Regions from separate parts of the Polaromonas sp. P1_F2 genome, predicted to be linked through region 2. Evidence: riboswitches for the same ligand, from Rfam matches in the RefSeq annotation. Region 2 holds a riboswitch; the other holds the start of a gene.
The links. Region 2 has a riboswitch for glycine ahead of gcvT (glycine cleavage system aminomethyltransferase GcvT). Riboswitches for the same ligand answer to the same signal wherever they lie in the genome.
Positions count from the first base shown of each region.

Region 1: it holds a riboswitch for glycine, as region 2 does, so the genes downstream of both, AC1D0O_RS22965 (D-amino acid dehydrogenase) here and gcvT (glycine cleavage system aminomethyltransferase GcvT) in region 2, are expected to answer to the same signal.

Region 1 is NZ_JBFUBN010000015.1:91,425-100,856, forward strand. Features, by position in the region: gene AC1D0O_RS22940 (hypothetical protein) at 1-382, opposite strand, end outside; gene AC1D0O_RS22945 (CaiB/BaiF CoA transferase family protein) at 489-1,721, shown strand; gene AC1D0O_RS22950 (alpha/beta fold hydrolase) at 1,765-2,499, shown strand; gene AC1D0O_RS22955 (thioredoxin domain-containing protein) at 2,496-2,978, shown strand; gene AC1D0O_RS22960 (GrpB family protein) at 2,993-3,526, shown strand; glycine riboswitch at 3,723-3,831, shown strand; gene AC1D0O_RS22965 (D-amino acid dehydrogenase) at 3,941-5,254, shown strand; gene AC1D0O_RS22970 (DUF1737 domain-containing protein) at 5,564-5,773, shown strand; gene AC1D0O_RS22975 (DinB family protein) at 5,782-6,297, shown strand; gene phnD (phosphate/phosphite/phosphonate ABC transporter substrate-binding protein) at 6,513-7,484, shown strand; gene AC1D0O_RS22985 (DAHL domain-containing protein) at 7,726-9,432, opposite strand, start outside.
Region 2 is NZ_JBFUBN010000009.1:9,602-19,033, reverse strand. Features, by position in the region: gene AC1D0O_RS17495 (TRAP transporter large permease) at 1-419, shown strand, start outside; gene AC1D0O_RS17490 (hypothetical protein) at 496-1,065, shown strand; glycine riboswitch at 1,093-1,206, shown strand; glycine riboswitch at 1,228-1,329, shown strand; gene gcvT (glycine cleavage system aminomethyltransferase GcvT) at 1,366-2,526, shown strand; gene gcvH (glycine cleavage system protein GcvH) at 2,565-2,930, shown strand; gene gcvP (aminomethyl-transferring glycine dehydrogenase) at 2,995-5,889, shown strand; gene AC1D0O_RS17470 (sulfite exporter TauE/SafE family protein) at 5,926-6,681, shown strand; gene AC1D0O_RS17465 (transglutaminase-like domain-containing protein) at 6,712-7,482, opposite strand; gene AC1D0O_RS17460 (mannitol dehydrogenase family protein) at 7,664-8,794, opposite strand; gene AC1D0O_RS17455 (zinc-binding alcohol dehydrogenase family protein) at 8,808-9,432, opposite strand, start outside.

The DNA.
Region 1 (9,432 bases), on a different contig from region 2:
CCTTCCCGAATTTCCCCAGGACAAATGCCTGCTGCGACTTGCCGATGGCGTAATACCAGGTGATCAGCAGCGCAAAGCCGAACGCTCGTCCAAGTGCGTCCACGCCTTTCGATTCCGGCAAGAAGAATGGAATGATGACAAGAAGCAAGGCACAGACAATGCTTCCAATCATCCAGTTCTTCGATCTTGCGGCTTTTTCCGGCTGCCCGAGCGCCTCCCAGTTGCGCATGTGAAGGTAGGCCCCAAAAATCGGGGTAAAGAGCAGGCTCCAGCTGGCGGCGGCATTGGGGTTCCAGAGTGCGGGCGCATTCTCGCCAGTCACCAGCTGGTCGATATCGGCGACTTGCGCCTGGGGTGGGGCATAGGGGTTTTGTTCAGGCATAGGGATGGTTGTTGTGAAGCCAAGCCTGGGATATTAGGCTATGGTCCCGGGCATCGCCTCCTTCAATCAGAGGAAGCTTACCCAGCGCTAGAGGCAAAATGTCCCCATGAACTCCTTAGACGGCATCCGCATCCTCGACCTCTCCCGCGTGCTTGCGGGCCCCTGGTGCACCCAGACTTTGGCCGACCTGGGGGCCGACGTGATCAAGATCGAGCGGCCGGGCAGCGGCGACGACACGCGGACCTGGGGCCCGCCATTTTTGAAAGACGCGCAGGGCGCGGACACCGAGGCGGCTTATTACCTGGGCACGAATCGCAACAAGCGCTCGGTGACCTGCGACATTGCCCAGCCGGCGGGCCAGGCGCTGGTGCGGGAGCTGGCGGCGCACTGCGATGTGTTTGTGGAGAACTTCAAGGTCGGCGACATGGCGCGTTATGGGCTGGACTATGCCTCGCTCAAAGCCATCAACCCGCGCCTGGTGTACTGCTCGGTCACCGGCTTTGGCCAGAACGGGCCTTATGCGGACCGCGCAGGCTATGACTACGCGATCCAGGGCATGGGCGGGCTGATGAGTGTGACGGGCGAACGCGACGACCTGGGCGGCGGGCCGCAGAAGGTCGGCGTGGCGGTGGCGGATTTGATGACGGGCATGTATGCGACGGTGGCGATTTTGGCTGCGCTGCGCCATGCCGAAAAAACCGGCGAGGGCCAGCAGGTGGACATGGCGCTGCTGGACACCCAGGTGGCGATGCTGGCCAACCTGGGCGCCAACTACCTGGTCAGCGGCAAGGCGCCGGGCCGGGCCGGCAATGCGCACCAGAACATCGTGCCCTACCAGGTGTTTGAAGTCGCACCGGCCGGTGACGGCAGCAAGGACCATTTGATATTGGCCGTGGGCAATGACTCGCAGTATGCGAAGTTCTGCGCGGTGGCGAACATCCCCGAGCTGGCGACCAACCCGCTGTTCGCGAAGAACCGCGACCGCGTGCTGAACCGCGGCCAGCTGGTGCCGATCCTGGAAGCGGTGATGAAGACGCGCGGCAAGGCCGACTGGCTGGCGGCGCTGGAGGCGGCGAAAGTGCCTTGCGGCGCGATCAACAGCCTGGCCGAGGTGTTTGCCGACCCGCAGATAGCAGCGCGCGGCATGGTGACCGAGTGGCATCACCCGGTGAAGGACGACTTGAAGCTGGTCTCCAGCCCGATGCGCCTGAGTGCGACGCCGGTGCGCACCGACCTGCCGCCGCCGCTGCTGGGCCAGCACACCGATGAGGTGCTGCGCGAGTTGCTGAACTATTCCGACGCGAAGCTGTCTGAACTCAAGGGCGGCAAGGCGATTTGACGCGGCAAGCCCATACAAAGACCTGATTCAAAGAGGTGGCGCGATGAAACACAATTTTGTTCTGGTGCACGGTGCCTGGCATGGCGGCTGGTGCTGGCGGCGTGTGGCGCAGGTGCTGCAGCTGGACCACCACAAGGCTTTTGCGGTGACGCTGACGGGCCTGGGCGAGCGGGCCCATTTGCTGTCGCCGGCCGTCAACCTCGACACCCACATCAACGACGTGATCAACCTGATCGAGGCCGAGGAACTGCACGAGGTGACGCTGGCCGTACATTCCTACGCCGGCATGATAGGCACGGCCGTGGCCGACCGCATGGGCGGGCGCCTCAAGCACCTGGTGTATGTCGATGCCGTGGTGCCGCAGCCGGGCGAAAGCTGGAGCAGCACGCACGACGCGGCCACGCAGCAAAAGCGCATGGCGAGCGCGCAGGCCACGGCCTGTTTCAGCTTTGCGCCGCCCGACCCGGAGGTGTTCGGCCTGCAGGGCGCCGACCACGACTGGGTGCAGCGCCGGCAGACGCCGCACCCGGGCAACACCTACCAGGCGCCGCTGGATTTTGACGTAAAGCGCGTGGCGGCCGTGCCGCGCACCTTTGTGAGCTGCACCGAGCCGGCGCTGGCGACCATCACGCCCAGCCGGCTACGCGTGCGCGACCCTGCCTTCTGGGGTGGCGCCTGGCTGCCGAATTCACGGGTAGTAGACCTCGCCACCGGCCACGACCCGATGGTGACCGAGCCGGCGGCGCTGGCGCACATCCTGCTGGAGTGCGCCGAATGAAGGCGGTGGGCCGACGCGGTTTCACGGCCGCATTGGCGGGCAGCCTGGCCTGGCCGCTGCAGGCCCAGGCCAAGGACAGCGCGCTGCCGGTGCCGGCCTCGCTGCCGGAGGCGGCCGGGCTGGCCGCCGCGCGCGGCGAGCCGCTGGTGCTGCTGGTCACCCTGCCCGGCTGCCCTTATTGCGAACTGGTGCGGCGCAATTACCTGCTGCCCGCGCGCCAGGAAACCGGGCTGGAGGCCTGGCAGCTCAATTTCAGCGACAGCCGCACGCCGTTGACGGGTTTTGACGGCAAGGCCACGACCGCGGCTGCGCAGACCCGGGCCTGGAAGGCGACTTTCACGCCCACGGTGCTGTTCCTGGGCCCGCAAGGACAGAAGCTGGCCGAGCCGCTGGTGGGCGCGGCGATCCCGGATTTTTACGGAGCCTACCTGGACGAGCGCCTGGTGCTGGCGCGCCGGGCGGTGGTGGCGCTGCGTTAGGGCCTGATAACGCCATGACGGACGCCGGGTCGCTGCAGGCCGCCATTCACGAGGAGGTGGCACTGCGGGCCTACGACCCGCGCTGGCCCGGCCTGTTCGAGGCCGAGCGCGAGCGGCTGCTGTCGCTGTTTCCCGATGATTTGATCGCCATTGAGCACATAGGCAGCACGGCCGTGCCGGAGCTGGTCGCCAAGCCGGTGATCGACATCCTGGCCGGCGTGGCTTCGATGGCGGCGGCCAGGGCGCTGGTGGGGCCGCTGTGCGCCGAGGGCTACACGGCCTCGGCCGAATTTAATGCCACGCTGGCCGACCGCCAGTGGTTGATGCGCTGGGCCGGCGGGCATCGCACGCACCACCTGCATCTGGTGGTGCATGGCGGCCCGGTGTGGGCGCAGCGCCTGCGTTTTCGCGATGCGCTGAGGGCGGATGCCGCGCTGGCGGCGCGTTATGCGGCGCTCAAGGCGGAGCTGGCGGCCCGGCACCCGGGTGACCGCGAGGCCTATACCGAAGGCAAGGCCGCGTTTGTGCGCTCGGTGTGTGAAGGCTGAACGCCCACCACCCTATTGCCTACTATTAAGCTGCTGAATCAACCCGCTGGACCTGTACTGGATGCCGGATTTGCGTTTGGCAAATGCGGCTTCGGTGGTAAATTCAGACCGTTCAAGCAGGAGAGCGCTGCCCCCAGGGGCGGCCACCGAAGGCGCAAACTTCCATAATCGCTCAGGTCCCGTACTGCCCGGAAACACACAGCCGTCTGGAGAGACGCCGCATGCAAGGTGCGGCGCACCGAAGGAGCAAGGCCGTTGCGAAAGTAGCGGCTGAATCTCTCAGGTACCAAGGACAGTGGAAGCGGCCGCAAGCCTGTGATGGCCTGGCGGTTGCCATGATTCTTTTTGGACTCAAGCACCCCTCAAGGCATTGCACTTGCGCAACTGTAATTTCTGCTTGAAAAAGGAATCGCCATGAAAGTCATGGTTTTGGGTGCGGGTGTCACGGGGGTCACGACGGCCTGGTATCTGGCGCAGCGCGGGCATGAGGTCACGGTGATCGAGCGGCGCGGCGCGGCCGCGATGGAAACCAGCTTTGCCAACGGCGGGCAGATTTCCGTAAGCCACGCGGAGCCCTGGGCCAACCCGGGTGCGCCGCTCAAGGTGCTGCAGTGGCTGGCGCGGGAAGACGCGCCGCTGCTGTTCCGGCTGCGGGCCGATGTGAACCAATGGCTGTGGGGCCTGGAGTTTTTGCGCAACTGCACGCCGGCGCGCACCGCGCAGAACATCCGGCAGATCGTCAACCTGGGCATGTACAGCCGCGGCGCGCTGCAGAAACTGCGCGCCGAACTGGGCCTGCAATACGACGCGCGGACCCAAGGCATCCTGCATTTCTATACGAGCCAGGCCGAGTACGACGCGGCGCAGGAGCCGGCGCGCATCATGCGCGAGCACGGCTGCGAACTCGACATGAAAACCGCCGACGAGTGTGTGGCGATTGAGCCCGCGCTGGCGCAATGCCGCAGCAGCATTGTGGGTGGCAGCATGACGCCCAGCGACGAGTCGGGCGACGCGCAGGCTTTCACCGCCGCGCTGGCCGCGCGCTGCGAGCAGGCCGGCGTGAAGTTTCTCTACAACACCAACATCCTGGACGTGCTGGCCGGCGGCGGGCAGCTGGAGGGCGTGCTGGTCGCCGGGGGCCTCGGCGAGGCGGGCGGGCGCGTCGAGATGCTGAAGGCCGATGCCTATGTGATGTGCCTGGGCGCTTTCAGCGCGCCGTGGGCGAAACGCCTGGGGCAGAACCTGCGCATCTACCCGGCCAAGGGCTATTCGGTGACGCTGCCGGTGATCAACGAAGCTGCGTCTTACCAGGTGAGCCTGACGGACGACGAGTACAAGCTGGTGTTCTCGCGCTTCGGCAATCGCCTGCGCATCGCGGGCACGGCGGAGCTCAACGGCTACAACACCGAACTGAACCTGGTGCGCTGCCAGGCCATCGTGCGTCGCGTGAAGCAGCTCTTCCCGGAGATGACGGACGGCGAAGGCGCGCAGTTCTGGACCGGCCTGCGGCCGGCGACGCCGAGCAACGTGCCTTACATCGGCAAAAGCAAAACCTCCAATCTGTTCCTCAACACGGGCCACGGCACGCTGGGCTGGACGCATGCCTGCGGCTCGGGCGCGGCGATTGCCGACATCGTGAGCGGGCGCGTGCCTGAGGTGGACTTTGCTTTTACCGGCATGCCGGCGCCGGGGCGGGTGATGGCATTGCCGGGGATGGTGAAGGCCTGATCAGGCGGGCGCCGACCTCAAGACCATCGTGGCCCGCGTCATCAACGAAGCCGGCCTGAGGACCTCTCCCCCTCTTACTCCCTCCCCCTCTGGGGGAGGGCAGGGGTGGGGGCCAGCAGCGATTGGGCAAGCGCTTTTCGCATTTGCCAAGACCGCCAGCCCCCATCCCCACCTTCCCCCAGCGGGGGAAGGAGCAAAACCATTAGCCGCCATCCGACGTCCCGCCCACCAACCCGCCGACCGACCTCACCCTGCAGCAGATGAGCGGAGGCGGTAATATCGCCCTCCGTTCATTCGCCGCCCGCCGCCATGACCTCACCCGCCACCACGCCTCCCGACGGTCTTCCCACCTACCGCCTCCTCACGGGCCCGGATGACGCGAGTTTTTGCCACCGGGTCAGCGAGATGCTGGCGCTGGGCTACGAGCTTCACGGCTCACCAGCGGCGACCTTCAATGGCGAGCGGGTGATCGTGGCGCAGGCGCTGCTGTGGCCTTCGGTTCGGAGCGACAAGCCATGAGCGCTCCCTTGAATACCGCCACCCTGCAGGCGATGGCGGACTTCCCGCGCCAGCTCGAGCAGTTTTACGCGGCCATTCCCGAAAGCCACAGCGACTGGAGGCCTTCGTCGTGGGACGGCATCCCGAGCGAGACCTTTTCGGCGCTGGGCCAGGTCTGCCATGTCAGGGACATCGAGATCGACGGCTACCACGTGCGGCTTCAACGCACGCTCACCGAGACCAACCCGGTACTCGTGTCGCTGGATGGCTACGAGCTCGAGAAAGAGCGCAACTACGCAACAGCCGACGCGCGGGAAGCCCTGGCGGCGTTCCGGGCGGCCCGCCTCAAAACCATGGCCATGCTGTCGGCTGTCACACCGCAGCAGCTGGACCGCAGGGCGGAATTCGAAGGCTACGGCGCGCTGACCTTGCGCAGCCTGGTGCACTACCTGTGCAGCCACGACCAGCAGCACCTGGCCGGCCTGCAGTGGCTGCTCGGCAAGATTGACGCGTCGCGCGCCGTGAGCGCCGGGTGGAATTTGTAACATCGGCCTATCAGGAAATGGGCTTTGCGCGCTACCTTGGTGCGCCCTTTTTCGGCGAAAAAACCACGGATCGCCCGGGGTATTCCCGCTTTATGTCCCTTCAGCGTCAGTCGATCTGTAAGTAAAAGTTAACTTGGGAGCACACTGCATGAACGGCCTCGCTGCCGTGTTTTCCGCAGTTGCGGCTAATTCATTGACTTTTGGGGGTGATCAACATGATGGTTTATTTGCGCAATGTGGCTGTGCTGTCGGGTGCCGTCCTGGCACTGGGTTCCACCGTGGCACAAACCGAGGACCCGAATCCGCCGGCCAAGACCAAGAAGGCCAAAGCCGCCGCAGCGCCGGCGGCCGAAAAATTTTCAGGCCCGCGCGAAAAAATGGTGGTGGCCATGCCCAAAACCTACGGCAAGACCGAAACCATGGCCTTGTGGGGCGACTACTTCAGCCACCTGTCGCGCTGCGCCAATGTGGAGCTGCAGAACGCCCAGGGCGACTCGCTGGAGCGCACCAGCAACGTGGACATCCTGGGCGAGAAGGAGCTGATCGAGGCGCTTTCGACCGGCAAGGCCCAGATCGGGCAAGTGAACCCCGGCCTGGCCGCGCAGATGGTGACCGCCGGGCAGGCCGCGCCTTTCGCGGTGCCAGGCAACAAGGCGACGGGCCAGCGCAATTCCTACAAGCTGATCCTGATCACGCGTATCGACAGCCCGTACCGGGAACCCAAGGACCTGGTGGGCAAGAAGATCGCGCACACCACGCCGACCTCCAACTCGGGCAACCTGGCGCCGCGCGCGCTGTTCCCGGCCCTGGGCCTGACGCCGGACAAGGACTACGAGGTGGTTTTCTCGAACGGCCATGAGCGCTCGGTGACGGGCGTGATGCACGGCTTTTACCCCGCCGCGGCGGTGGCCAGCGATTTGTACCAGCGCATGGTCGTGAAGGGCGACGTCAAGGGATCGAGCATACGCACGATCTGGGAAAGCCCGCCTTTCATGACGGAAACCTGGACAATGAACAAAGAGGTGTCGCCGGAGCTGCAGGCCAGGGTCAAGAAGTGCTCGTTCAGCTACAGCTTCTCGCCCACGCTGAAGAAGCAGCTGCCCGGCAACGACACCTTCCTGCCGATCAATTTCGACCGGGATTTCGCTACGGTGATGCAGGTCTACCGCTCCACTCAAAAAAAGTAGAGCCAAAAGTAGGCCCCCACGCTTTTCACTTCGTGTAATGCGCTGCCCCCCGAGGGGGCCGCCCGCCTGCGGTCTGGCAAAGCCAGTCCCGCGGCTCATGCTGGTTTGAAGAGCCCACTTCAACCGGCTGCAATCGGTCACGCCAACAGGGGCCGCGGAACCGGCTTTGCCGGGCCGCTAGCGCCGTCCCCTTGAGGGGAGAACAGGCTATACGCAGTGAGCCTGGACAGGGGTGTGCCAGCTAGCCTCCAGTGAGCCTGGACGGGGGTAATTCGCTGAGCAGCGGGTGCACCGTGCCCCACAGGCTTTCGTCGAGCACGCGCTGCAAGGTGCGCAGCAGCTGGTTGTTGGAGGTGTAGGCCTTCACCAACACGGCTTCGACGCGCTGGGTTTCCGTGGCGACCTCGTCGCTCGCGGAAAACACCACCACCGGCGGCGCGGGGTTCAGCGCCTCTATCGTGTCCAGCAGCTCCCATCCTGAACCGTCTTTCAAGGTCAGGTCGAGCAGCACCAGGTCGTAGTGGTGCTTGCCGAGCTGTTCGCGCGCCTCCTGCAGGCTGCCGGCAAATTCAAAGGTCGCGAAGTCCTGGGCGATGGTCGCAGCGATGCGCTGGATGTCCAGGTCGTCCTCGACATGCAGGATGCGCGGCCGGCCTTCGGCCATGTTGGCGATGGCGCGCTGCAGGCTCAGGATCAGCTTGTTTTCGTCGATGGGCTTTTCAAGCCAGGTCGACACCGCGAGCGGCTGGTTGTTGAATTCGAGTTCGCCGGCTTCGGCGTTGGCCGACACCACCACGATGGGCAGGTCCCGCGTGCGCTCTTCGAGGCGCAGCGCGCGAATCAGGCTGATGCCGTCCAGGTCCGGCAGGCCCAGGTCGACCGTCATGGCGGCATAAGGCCGTTTCACCACCTGCTCCATGGCCTGCGCGGCGCGGTAGACCATGTCCGAATCGAATCCGCCCTTGTCGAGCATCAGGTTGATCAAGTGGGCGATGTCGGGGTCGTCCTCGCAGACCAGGATCAAGGGCCTGGGCGGCCCGCTGGCCTTGCTTCTGTTTGCATCGATGCTGGCTTCTTCCACCCGCGGCGCAAGCGCTTCGGGCAGCTCAAAATAGAAAACGGTTCCCACGCCGGTTTGCGAGGTGAAGCCCACGCTGCCGTTCATGCGCTCGACAATGGCGCGCGAGATGTTCAGGCCAAGGCCGGTGCCGCCCTTTTGCCGGGTGTCCGAGGTGTCGGCCTGCGAGAACTTCTGGAAGATGCGTTTGCGGAACTCTTCGGGAATGCCGGGGCCGCTGTCGGCGACCTCGACCCGGATCCGCCCGCCGCTGCGCACCAGCCTGACATACACATAGGACTCCGCCGGTGAGAACTTCACGGCATTGGAAATCAGGTTGGTGAGAGCCTGGGTCAGGCGATCGCTGTCGACGCTGACCATGACCCCTTGGGCCTGGACATCCAGCGCCAGTTTGACCTTGTGCTGGCCCGCAAAGCCTTCATTGGCCGTCAGGATCTGGGCCAGCAGGGGCTGCAGTTCCACGATCTGCAAGTCGAAGCGCATCTTGCCGGACTCGATTTTCTCGCTGTCCAGGATGTCGTTGATCAGCCGGATGAGCCGCTCGCAGTTGCTGGTGGCGATGCCGACGAGGTTCTTGGCCATGGGCGGCAGCTCCCCGGCCACACCGCCGACGATCAGGCCCAGCGAGCCGCGTATGGAGGTGAGCGGCGTGCGCAGCTCATGGCTGACGGTGGAGACGAACTCGCTTTTCATGCGGTCTATGCGCTTGAGTTCGGTCACATCGGTGCCCAGCGAATAAAAACCGAGCACCTTGCCCTCGTCCTCGCCTTCGCCGTAGCGCGGAAAGTACTGCATGACGTAGTCGCGTTGCTTGCCGTCGGCGCTTTCCTGGGTGCGGTCATACTGCGCCGCGTAGCCGTCCAGGGCTTC
Region 2 (9,432 bases):
CCTTCCTGATCACCCGGGCCGGCGTGCCGGACGCCATAGGCCACTGGCTGCAGGAGGTGCTGAAGTCGCCCGCCCTCTTCCTGCTGGGTGTCAACGCCGCGCTGTTCATCATCGGCATGTTCATCGAGACCAGCGCCGCCATCATCGTGCTGGCGCCCATCCTGGCGCCGGTGGCGGTGCACTTCGGCATAGACCCGGTGCACTTCGGCCTGGTGATGGTGGTCAACCTCGCGCTCGGCATGATCACGCCGCCTTTCGGCGTGAACCTGTTCGCGGCCTGCACCGTCGCCAGGATATCGCTGGACCGCATCGTCACCCACCTGCTGCCTTTTGTAGCGGTCATATTGGTTTGCCTGATGGTGATCACTTACGTACCGCAACTCTCGCTGGGCCTGCGCGACCTGGTCTACGCCAAATAGCTTTTTTTCAGGCAGGGTTTCACGGTGTTGTCATCTGTAGAGGTAATGCTCAGGTTTTCATTTCAGGATGAAATCCATGCAGCTCCACAAAACCGACCGTGCCCGCGCCGAGCTCAAGCCCGGCGTGAGAACGCTAGGCCAGCGCGAGCGCACCCTGCTGCTGATGGCCGACGGCAGCAAATCGGCGCAGGACTTTCGCCCGCTGTTTGACGGCGACGGCGAGGCCATCGCCCTGCGCCTGTTGCGCGAAGGCTTTCTGGAAGCGCACCCGGGAAAAACCTCCCCGCCCGCCGCAGCGCCTGCACCGGCGCCTGTACCCAAACCCACGCCGGCCCAGTTGCAGAACTTCCCGAGCCCCGAAACCACGCAGGCCATCCAGGTTTCGGCCGACCAGTTTGAAGGCAAACGCTCGCTCGCCACCACCCGGATGTTCCTGTTCGACATCTGCGAGCGCATGTTCGCCCGGCGCGACCCGGTGATGGCCGAGCGCTTCCGCGAAGCGCTGCGCAACGCCAAGGACCGCGACAGCATGCTGGCCGCCTCGCGCGAAATGATCGAAGAAATCGAAAAAATCGCGGGCCACGAGCGTGCCGATTCCATCAGCGAGCGCATCGCCATGCTGCTGCCGCAGCACCAGGCGGCTTGACCGGGCCGACGGCAGCATCCGTTACACTTGCCGGGGTCAGGAGAGAGTTTTCCCAGCGAAAACCGCCGAAGGCGCACGTGCACCCCGGGGCAACCCTTTTTGGTGCACTGAACGCTCAGGCAAAAGGACTGGCAACCGCCCTGCGGCGCACCACGCGGCAAGGCGTTCCCTACTGGAGAGAGGCCGTTTTCAAAGCGGCCCACCGAAGGAGCAAGCCCGCATCGCCGGGTGAATCTCTCAGGTAAAGTGGACAGCAGGGGCACCCATGGATTTAGAACCTGTTTGCCCCCGGAGAATGCCTTGTCCGATTCGTCCACCTCTTCCGCCGCCCCTGAAACCCTGCTGAAAACACCGCTGCACGAGCTGCATGTGGAGCTTGGCGCGCGCATGGTGCCCTTCGCGGGCTATTCCATGCCGGTGCAATACCCGGCGGGCCTGATGGCCGAGCACCTCCACACACGCCAGGCCGCCGGCCTCTTCGACGTGTCCCACATGGGCCAGTTGCGCCTGGTGGGCGCCGATGCCGCGGCGGCGCTCGAATCGCTGATTCCGGTCGACGTGATCGACCTGCCGGCCGGCAAGCAGCGCTACGGCCTGCTGCTCAATGACGCGGGCGGCATCATCGACGACCTGATGTTTTTCAACCGCGATTACGCGAACGGCGGCGACCTATTCGTCATCGTCAACGGCGCCTGCAAGGTGGGCGACATCGCGCACATCCAGGCAAAAATCGGCTCGCGCTGCGAAGTCATTCCCATGCCCGAGATGGCGCTGCTGGCACTGCAGGGCCCGCAGGCCGTCAATGCGCTGCAGCGCCTGGCGCCCGGTGTCGAAAAACTCGTGTTCATGACCGGCGGGCGCTTCAGCGTCGCCGGCTGCGACTGCTTCCTCACACGCAGCGGCTACACCGGCGAAGACGGTTTTGAAATCTCCGTGCCTGCCTCGCAGGCCGAGACGCTGGCGCGCGCACTGCTGGCCCAGCCCGAGGTCAAACCCATAGGCCTGGGCGCGCGCAACTCGCTGCGCCTGGAAGCAGGCCTGTGCCTCTACGGCAACGACATCGACACGACGACCACGCCGGTCGAAGCCAACCTGAACTGGGCCATGCAAAAAGTGCGGCGCACAGGCGGCGCGCGCGCCGGTGGCTTCCCGGGCGCGGACAAAATCCTGGCGCAACTGGCCGACCCCGCTACGCTGGCCCGCAAGCGCGTGGGCCTGGTGGCGCTGGAGCGCGTGCCCGTTCGCGACCACACCGAGCTGCAATCCATTGACGGCACGCCTATCGGCGAAGTCACCAGCGGCCTGCTGGGCCCCACGATCAACCAGCCGGTCGCCATGGGCTATGTGAAGCCCGAATTCGCCACCCTGGGCACACGCGTCAACGCCATCGTGCGCGGCAAGCCCGTGCCCATGGAAGTCGCGGCCATGCCTTTTGTCCCCAACCGTTACTTCCGCGGCTGACCCCTGCCATCCCCACCCCTTAACCCCTGGAGATTCTCATGACCGTCAAATACACCGAAGACCACGAATGGCTCAAGATTGAAGGCGACATCGCCACTGTCGGCATCACCGTGCATGCGCAGGACGCGCTGGGCGACGTGGTGTTTGTGGACCTCCCCGCCGTGGGCACGACCTTCGCGCAAAAGGAAACCGCCGGCGTCGTCGAGTCGGTGAAAGCCGCCGCCGACGTCTACATGCCCGTGAGCGGCGAAGTGACCGCCATCAATGAAGCCCTGAAGGACGACCCATCGCTGGCCAACAGCGACCCCATGGGCGCCGGCTGGTTCTTCAAGATCAAGCTGTCCGACCCTTCGCAGCTCAGCGCGCTGATGGACGAGACCCGCTACACCGCTTTCTCGGCCTGATTTTCTTCCGATCCTTTTTTCTGTTTTCTGACTCCTGGCTGCCAAGCCTGACACGGGACCCGACATGTTGATGCAAACCGCCAAGCCCCTGGGCGACCTTGAAAACCCTTCCGAATTCATCGCGCGCCACATCGGCATTGACGAGACCGACGAAGTCCACATGCTCAGCATCGTGGGCTCGGCCTCGCGCCGCGAACTGGTCGAAGGCATCGTTCCGCGCTCCATCGCGCGCAGCACGCCCATGGCCATCCCGGCCCCGGTCACGGAAGCCGCCGCGCTCAAGCAGCTGAAAGCCATCGCGGGCAAGAACAAGGTGTTCAAGAACTTCATCGGCCAGGGCTACTACGGCACCTGCACGCCGGGCGTGATCCTGCGCAACATTCTCGAGAACCCCGCCTGGTACACGGCCTACACGCCTTACCAGGCCGAAATTTCGCAGGGCCGCATGGAGGCGCTGATCAACTTCCAGACCATGGTCTGCGACCTGACCGGCATGCCGATCGCCAACGCCTCCATGCTCGACGAGGCCACCGCCGCCGCCGAAGCCATGACCCTGGCCAAACGCAGCGTCAAAAGCAAAAGCAACGTCTTCATCGTGGCCGGTGACTGTCATCCGCAGACCATCGAGGTGATCCAGACCCGCGCCAAACCGCTGGGCATTGAAGTCAAGGTCAGCACGGCGTCGGCCACCCTGCCCCTGCTCATGGCCGAAGGCGACTACTTCGGCGTACTGGCCCAATACCCGGCCACCACCGGCAGCATCCATGACTTGCGCCCGCTCGCGGGCCAGGCCCACGTCGACGGCGCCGCCTTGTGCGTGGCGGCCGACCTGCTGGCGCTCACGCTGCTGGCCCCACCCGGCGAATGGGACGCCGACATCGTGCTGGGCAACACCCAGCGCTTCGGCATGCCCATGGGCAACGGCGGGCCGCACGCGGCCTACCTGGCCTGCCGCGATGAGTTCAAACGCTCGCTGCCGGGCCGCCTGGTCGGCGTCAGCGTCGACAGCCACGGCAACCCGACCTACCGCCTCGCGCTGCAGACGCGCGAGCAGCACATACGCCGCGAAAAAGCCACCTCCAACATCTGCACCGCGCAAGTGCTGCCGGCCGTCATCGCCAGCATGTACGCGGTCTACCACGGCCCGCAAGGCCTCAAGCGTATCGCCGAACGCGTGGCCGCCTACACCGCCGTCTTCGTGCGCGGCCTGCAGGAACTCGGCTATGAGATCACCAACACCGGCGCCTTTGACTCCGTGACGGTGAAGACCGGCGAGGCGACCAATGCAATCGCCGAGCGCGCGCGCCAGTCCGGCGCCAACCTGCGCTTTCGCCTGAACAACCACCTGGGCGTGTCGCTGGACGAAACCACCAGCCGCAAGGACATCGAGCTGCTCTGGTCCTTCTTCGCCAAGCCCGGCCAGACGATTCCCGTGGTCAGCGCTTTCGAAAAAGGCGTGGAGTCGCTGATCCCCGCCGACCTGCGCCGCACCACGCCTTTCCTCACGCACCCGGTCTTCAATACCCACCATTCCGAAACCGGCATGTTGCGCTACATCCGCATGCTGAGCGACAAAGACCTGGCACTGGACCGCAGCATGATCCCGCTGGGCAGCTGCACCATGAAACTCAACGCGACCAGCGAGATGATTCCCATCACCTGGCCCGAGTTCGCCAACATTCACCCCTTTGCGCCCGCCGAGCAGTTGCAGGGTTATGCCGAGCTCGACAAGCAGTTGCGCGACTGGCTGTGCCAGGCCACCGGTTATGCCGGCATCAGCCTGCAGCCCAATGCCGGCTCGCAGGGCGAATACGCGGGCCTGCTGGTCATCAAGGCCTTCCATGAAGCCCAGGGCCAGGGCCACCGCAACATCTGCCTGATCCCCTCGTCGGCCCACGGCACCAACCCGGCCAGCGCGCAGATGGTGGGCATGACGGTCGTCGTCACCGCCTGCGACGCGCAGGGCAACGTCGACATGGCCGACCTCAAGGCCAAGTGCGAACAACACAGCGCCAAGCTGGCCTGCGTGATGATCACCTACCCCAGCACGCACGGCGTGTTTGAAACGCAGGTGAAAGAACTCTGCGCGATGGTGCACAGCCACGGCGGCCGCGTCTACGTGGACGGCGCCAACATGAACGCGCTGGTCGGCGTGGCCGCGCCGGGCGAGTTCGGCGGCGACGTGAGCCACCTGAACCTGCACAAGACCTTCTGCATTCCGCACGGCGGCGGCGGCCCGGGCGTGGGCCCGGTCTGCGTGGTGGCCGACCTCGTGCCTTATCTGCCCGGCCATGCCACGGCGGGCATTCCCGTCAACGGCGTGGGCGCCGTCTCGGCCGCGCCTTTAGGCAATGCCGCGGTGCTGCCCATCAGCTGGATGTACTGCCGCATGATGGGCCCCGAGGGCCTGACGCAGGCCACCGAGGTCGCCATCCTGAGCGCCAACTACATCAGCTCGCGCCTAAAAGATCATTACCCGACGCTCTACGCCAGCGAAAACGGCCATGTGGCCCACGAGTGCATTCTCGATTTGCGCCCGCTCAAGGAAACCAGCGGCGTCAGCGCCGAAGACGTCGCCAAGCGCCTGATGGACTACGGTTTTCACGCGCCCACGCTGAGCTTCCCGGTGCCCGGCACGCTGATGGTCGAGCCGACCGAAAGCGAAACCCTGGCCGAACTGGACCGCTTCATCGACGCGATGATCGCCATCCGCGACGAGATCCGCAAGATCGAAGCCGGCCAATGGCCGCAGGACAACAACCCGCTCAAGCATGCGCCGCACACCGCGGCCAGCCTGCTAGGCGCGGACTGGGATAGGCCCTACTCGCGCGAGACCGGCGCCTTCCCGCTGGCTTCGCTCAAGCTGGTGAAGTACTGGCCGCCCGTGGGCCGGGTCGACAACGTTTACGGCGACCGCAACCTGTTCTGCAGCTGCGTGCCGGTGAGCGACTACGCTTAAAACGCTTCTCTTGCTCCACACCACTTTGCCCGCCGCATGGACGCCACGATCGTCCTGATCATTGTGGGCGCGGCGGCGGCGGGGTTTGTCCAGGGCCTGTCGGGCTTTGGCTTCAGCCTGGTGGCCATGTCTTTCTGGGCCTGGGCCATAGACCCGAAACTGGCGGCTGTCATGGCGGTTTTCGGTGGGCTGACAGGCCAGGTCATGGCGGCCTTCACGGTCAGCCGCAATACTGACTGGAAGCGCCTGCTGCCATTCCTGGCCGGCGGCCTGATCGGGCTGCCGTTAGGCTTGCTGTTGTTGCCGCGGCTTGACGTCCAGCTGTTCAAGCTGTTTCTCGGTGTGCTGCTGGCGCTATGGTGCCCGGCCATGCTTTTTTCAGGCAAGCTTCCGCGCATCCACCATGGCGGCCGCATCGCCGACGGCGCGATAGGCGCCGCGGGCGGTTTTATGGGTGCCCTGGGTGGCTTCAGCGGCGTGCTTCCGACGCTGTGGTGCACGCTGCGGGGTTACGAGAAGAGCGCCCAGCGCGCCGTCATCCAGAACTTCAATCTGGCCGTGTTGACCGTCACCATGGCCAGCTACGCGGCCGCCGGCCTGGTCACCCGCGAGACGCTTCCCATGCTGGCCATCGTGGCGCCTGCCGCGCTGATTCCCGCCTGGCTCGGTGGACGGGTGTACATGGGCATCAGCGACCTGGCTTTTCGCAAGCTGGTGCTGAGCCTGCTGACCTGCTCGGGCCTGGCGATGCTGGTGTCATCCGTGCCGGGCTTGTTGCGGCGGATCGGGTAACCCGAACGCCGATTTGTCACGCAGCGCACTTCAATAAAAACGGGAGCCGGCCCGTAGCTCGCGAATAGCCCGCATCATGGTGGGCGCCAACATATTCCATTGCAAGGCCCGTACCGATCGACGGTAACGCAACCCGCTGGCCCGCAGGGATTCCGACACCAGTTCCAGGGGATCGCTCACCACGCACAGAAGCCGCGTGAGCATGGGGTCCTGGTCGGTAGGCACACCGCCGAGGAAGGCGTCGTTTTTCCCGTCCCACAGAAGCTGGGCATTGATGTGGATGCCCCAGCCGCATTCCCAGCCGTTCGCTTGCAGGCGTTCGCGGGCGGCAGCCACGTATTCGGCATCGAAAATATAGGTATCGGTACGCACCCAACGGCCCAGCCAGAATTCCGCCAGCGGGCGCGCCGCCGGCGTGGCCCTCGGGATGAGGCCGCGCAGCATCTCGCCGCGCATCTCCATGTAGCGCAATCGCGCCGGGATGCCGGCAGAGCGCATCAGTGCGATCAGCAAGGTCGCCTTGTCGTCGCCGTCGCCCCCACGCGCCTCGAGTACGTCGCGGGCCGTCGGGTACTGCAGCTTGACTCTCTTGGTATAGGGCAGGCGCTTGACGAAGCGATAGATGGCCAGTGCCTTGTCCCGGTCGGTGCGGCACAGCTGGACAAGCGCGCGAGCTTTCAGGCGCAACTTGGTGTCGTCCAGGTCCAGCAGAGGCGTTGTGCCTAGCCAGTCCTGCGGCCGGTCGCTGGTCTTCTTATGCAGCCGGCGAGGCGAATCGAGTTGTGCGGCTAGTGCCACCATGGAACCACCAACGGAGTGAATGGTTCACGCATCGTAACCCCGGGAGCTGCAATTGTGGTGGATTTCCGTTCCACAGTCGGGCGCTGAGGGGCCGGCTACTTGTTCCCCTGGTAGAAGGCAGGCATGAGGGTTCGCGGCGTTGGATGTTGCGCCGCAGCATGCATTCAAAAGCCGCCGGCCCTCACCCCAAGCCCCCGGTTTCGGCCAAGGCATTGCGCAGCTGGGTCTGTGCGATGGGCAGTTGCAGCGCCACGGCGCGCTCTACCACGGGTGCCAGGCGGCGCAGCTTCTTCTGCGCGCGGTCCTTGGCAATGTCGGCCAGGCGGTGTTCCAGAAACGGGTTGAGCAGACGGTCGCGCAATTCCACCAGGTAGGCGCGGGCCTCGGGGCCTGTGCCCTCGGCGTCAAACACCGGCAGCACCTCGTCGGCCCATACGGCCTCCAGCGGGATGCGCAGCGCCGGGGTGTGCATGGCCTGCACCACGGTCATGTCCGCGGCACCGCCCAGCAGCTGCCAGTGTTCGGCCAATATCGTGTGGCCCAGATTCAGCAGCCAGAGCTTGCGTTGCTCGAATGGGGCCAGTGCATCCGTCACCACCATGGCAGGATGGCTGCAAGGAAGCACCATGCGCGGCTGGCGTTCAATGGCCCACAGTGCATAGGGCTCGGCTACCGCTCCGGCGGGTTCCAGCGGAGACGACACGATGCGGTCCACCAGTGAATTGACCCACACGCAGTGCTCCCGCACATAGCGAAGGAAGGCGGGCGTAACGCCCCAGCCCTGTGCCAGCGTGGATACCAGGTCGCGCAGTGTGTCACCGTTGCGGCTGACCAGTTCGCAGGGGTACAGCGTCAGGGGAGCCTCCGGCTGCTGCTGCCAGCGGTGGTGCAGAAGCGCCACCAGCTTGGCCGGGTAGCTGTGCGGCGGCGTCGTCGGGCTGCGCAGCAGCGCCCGGGTATCCGCGTCATCCAGTACATAGCCCATGTCCGCGGTGTTGGAGATGACAACCTGCACGGTGGTGGCCATGGCATCGCGCAGCTGTGTCCAGTCGCGGCGGGCATGCCAGACGGCCTGGACTGCGTTCACCTGCACGGTTTCCTCAATACGCTGGCCCTGTTGCATGCCGCGCAATTCCACGCGGTAGCCATGGGCCAGTGCCGCGGCGCGTGCACTGCTCTGCGGGCTGTCTGTGCTCTGCACGACGGTGATGCCGCCCAGGCCCTGGCCTTGGGCCAGGGCCTGGGACACAAACAGGTCCGCATGCGCCTGCAGAAAGCGCCCGGTGCCGAACTGGAGGATGGGAGTGCTCACGTGGAGGCTCCGGTCAGCATTCGATCAGCGCCTTGACCACGCCCTGCGTCGGGTCCAGCAGGGTGGCGAACTGGGCGGGTACATCGGCCAGGGCCATGCGATGGGTGTTGAGTGCCGCGGTGGGGATTTTGCCGCCCCGCATCGCCTCCAGCACCGTTTCGAAGTCTTCCATGGTGGCATTGCGGCTGCCCAGCAGCGTCGCCTCGCGTTTGTGAAACTCCGGGTCGGCGAACGTAATGTTGTCCAGCACGATCGACACCAGCACATACTTGCCGCCATGGGCAATGAACTGGAAGCCGCGCTCCATGGCCTTTGCGTTGCCCGTGGCGTCAAAAACGACATCGTAAAAATCCCCATTGGTCAGTGCGCGCAGCTCGTCCAGGTCCTTGTCACCGATCACAACACCCGCATGCGCACCCAGCTGTTGTTTACAGAATTCCACCCGCTCCTTTCGCGTGTCCAGCGCTGTGACCTGGCCGCCACGCAGGCCGGCGAACAGCAGGGCGGCCATGCCGATGGGGCCCGTCCCTACCACCAGCACACGCTGGCCGGGCTGCACGTCGGCGCGGCGTACGGCGTGGGCGCCGATCGCCAGAAATTCCAGCATGGCGGCCTGGTCCAGTGAGACCCCCTCCGCC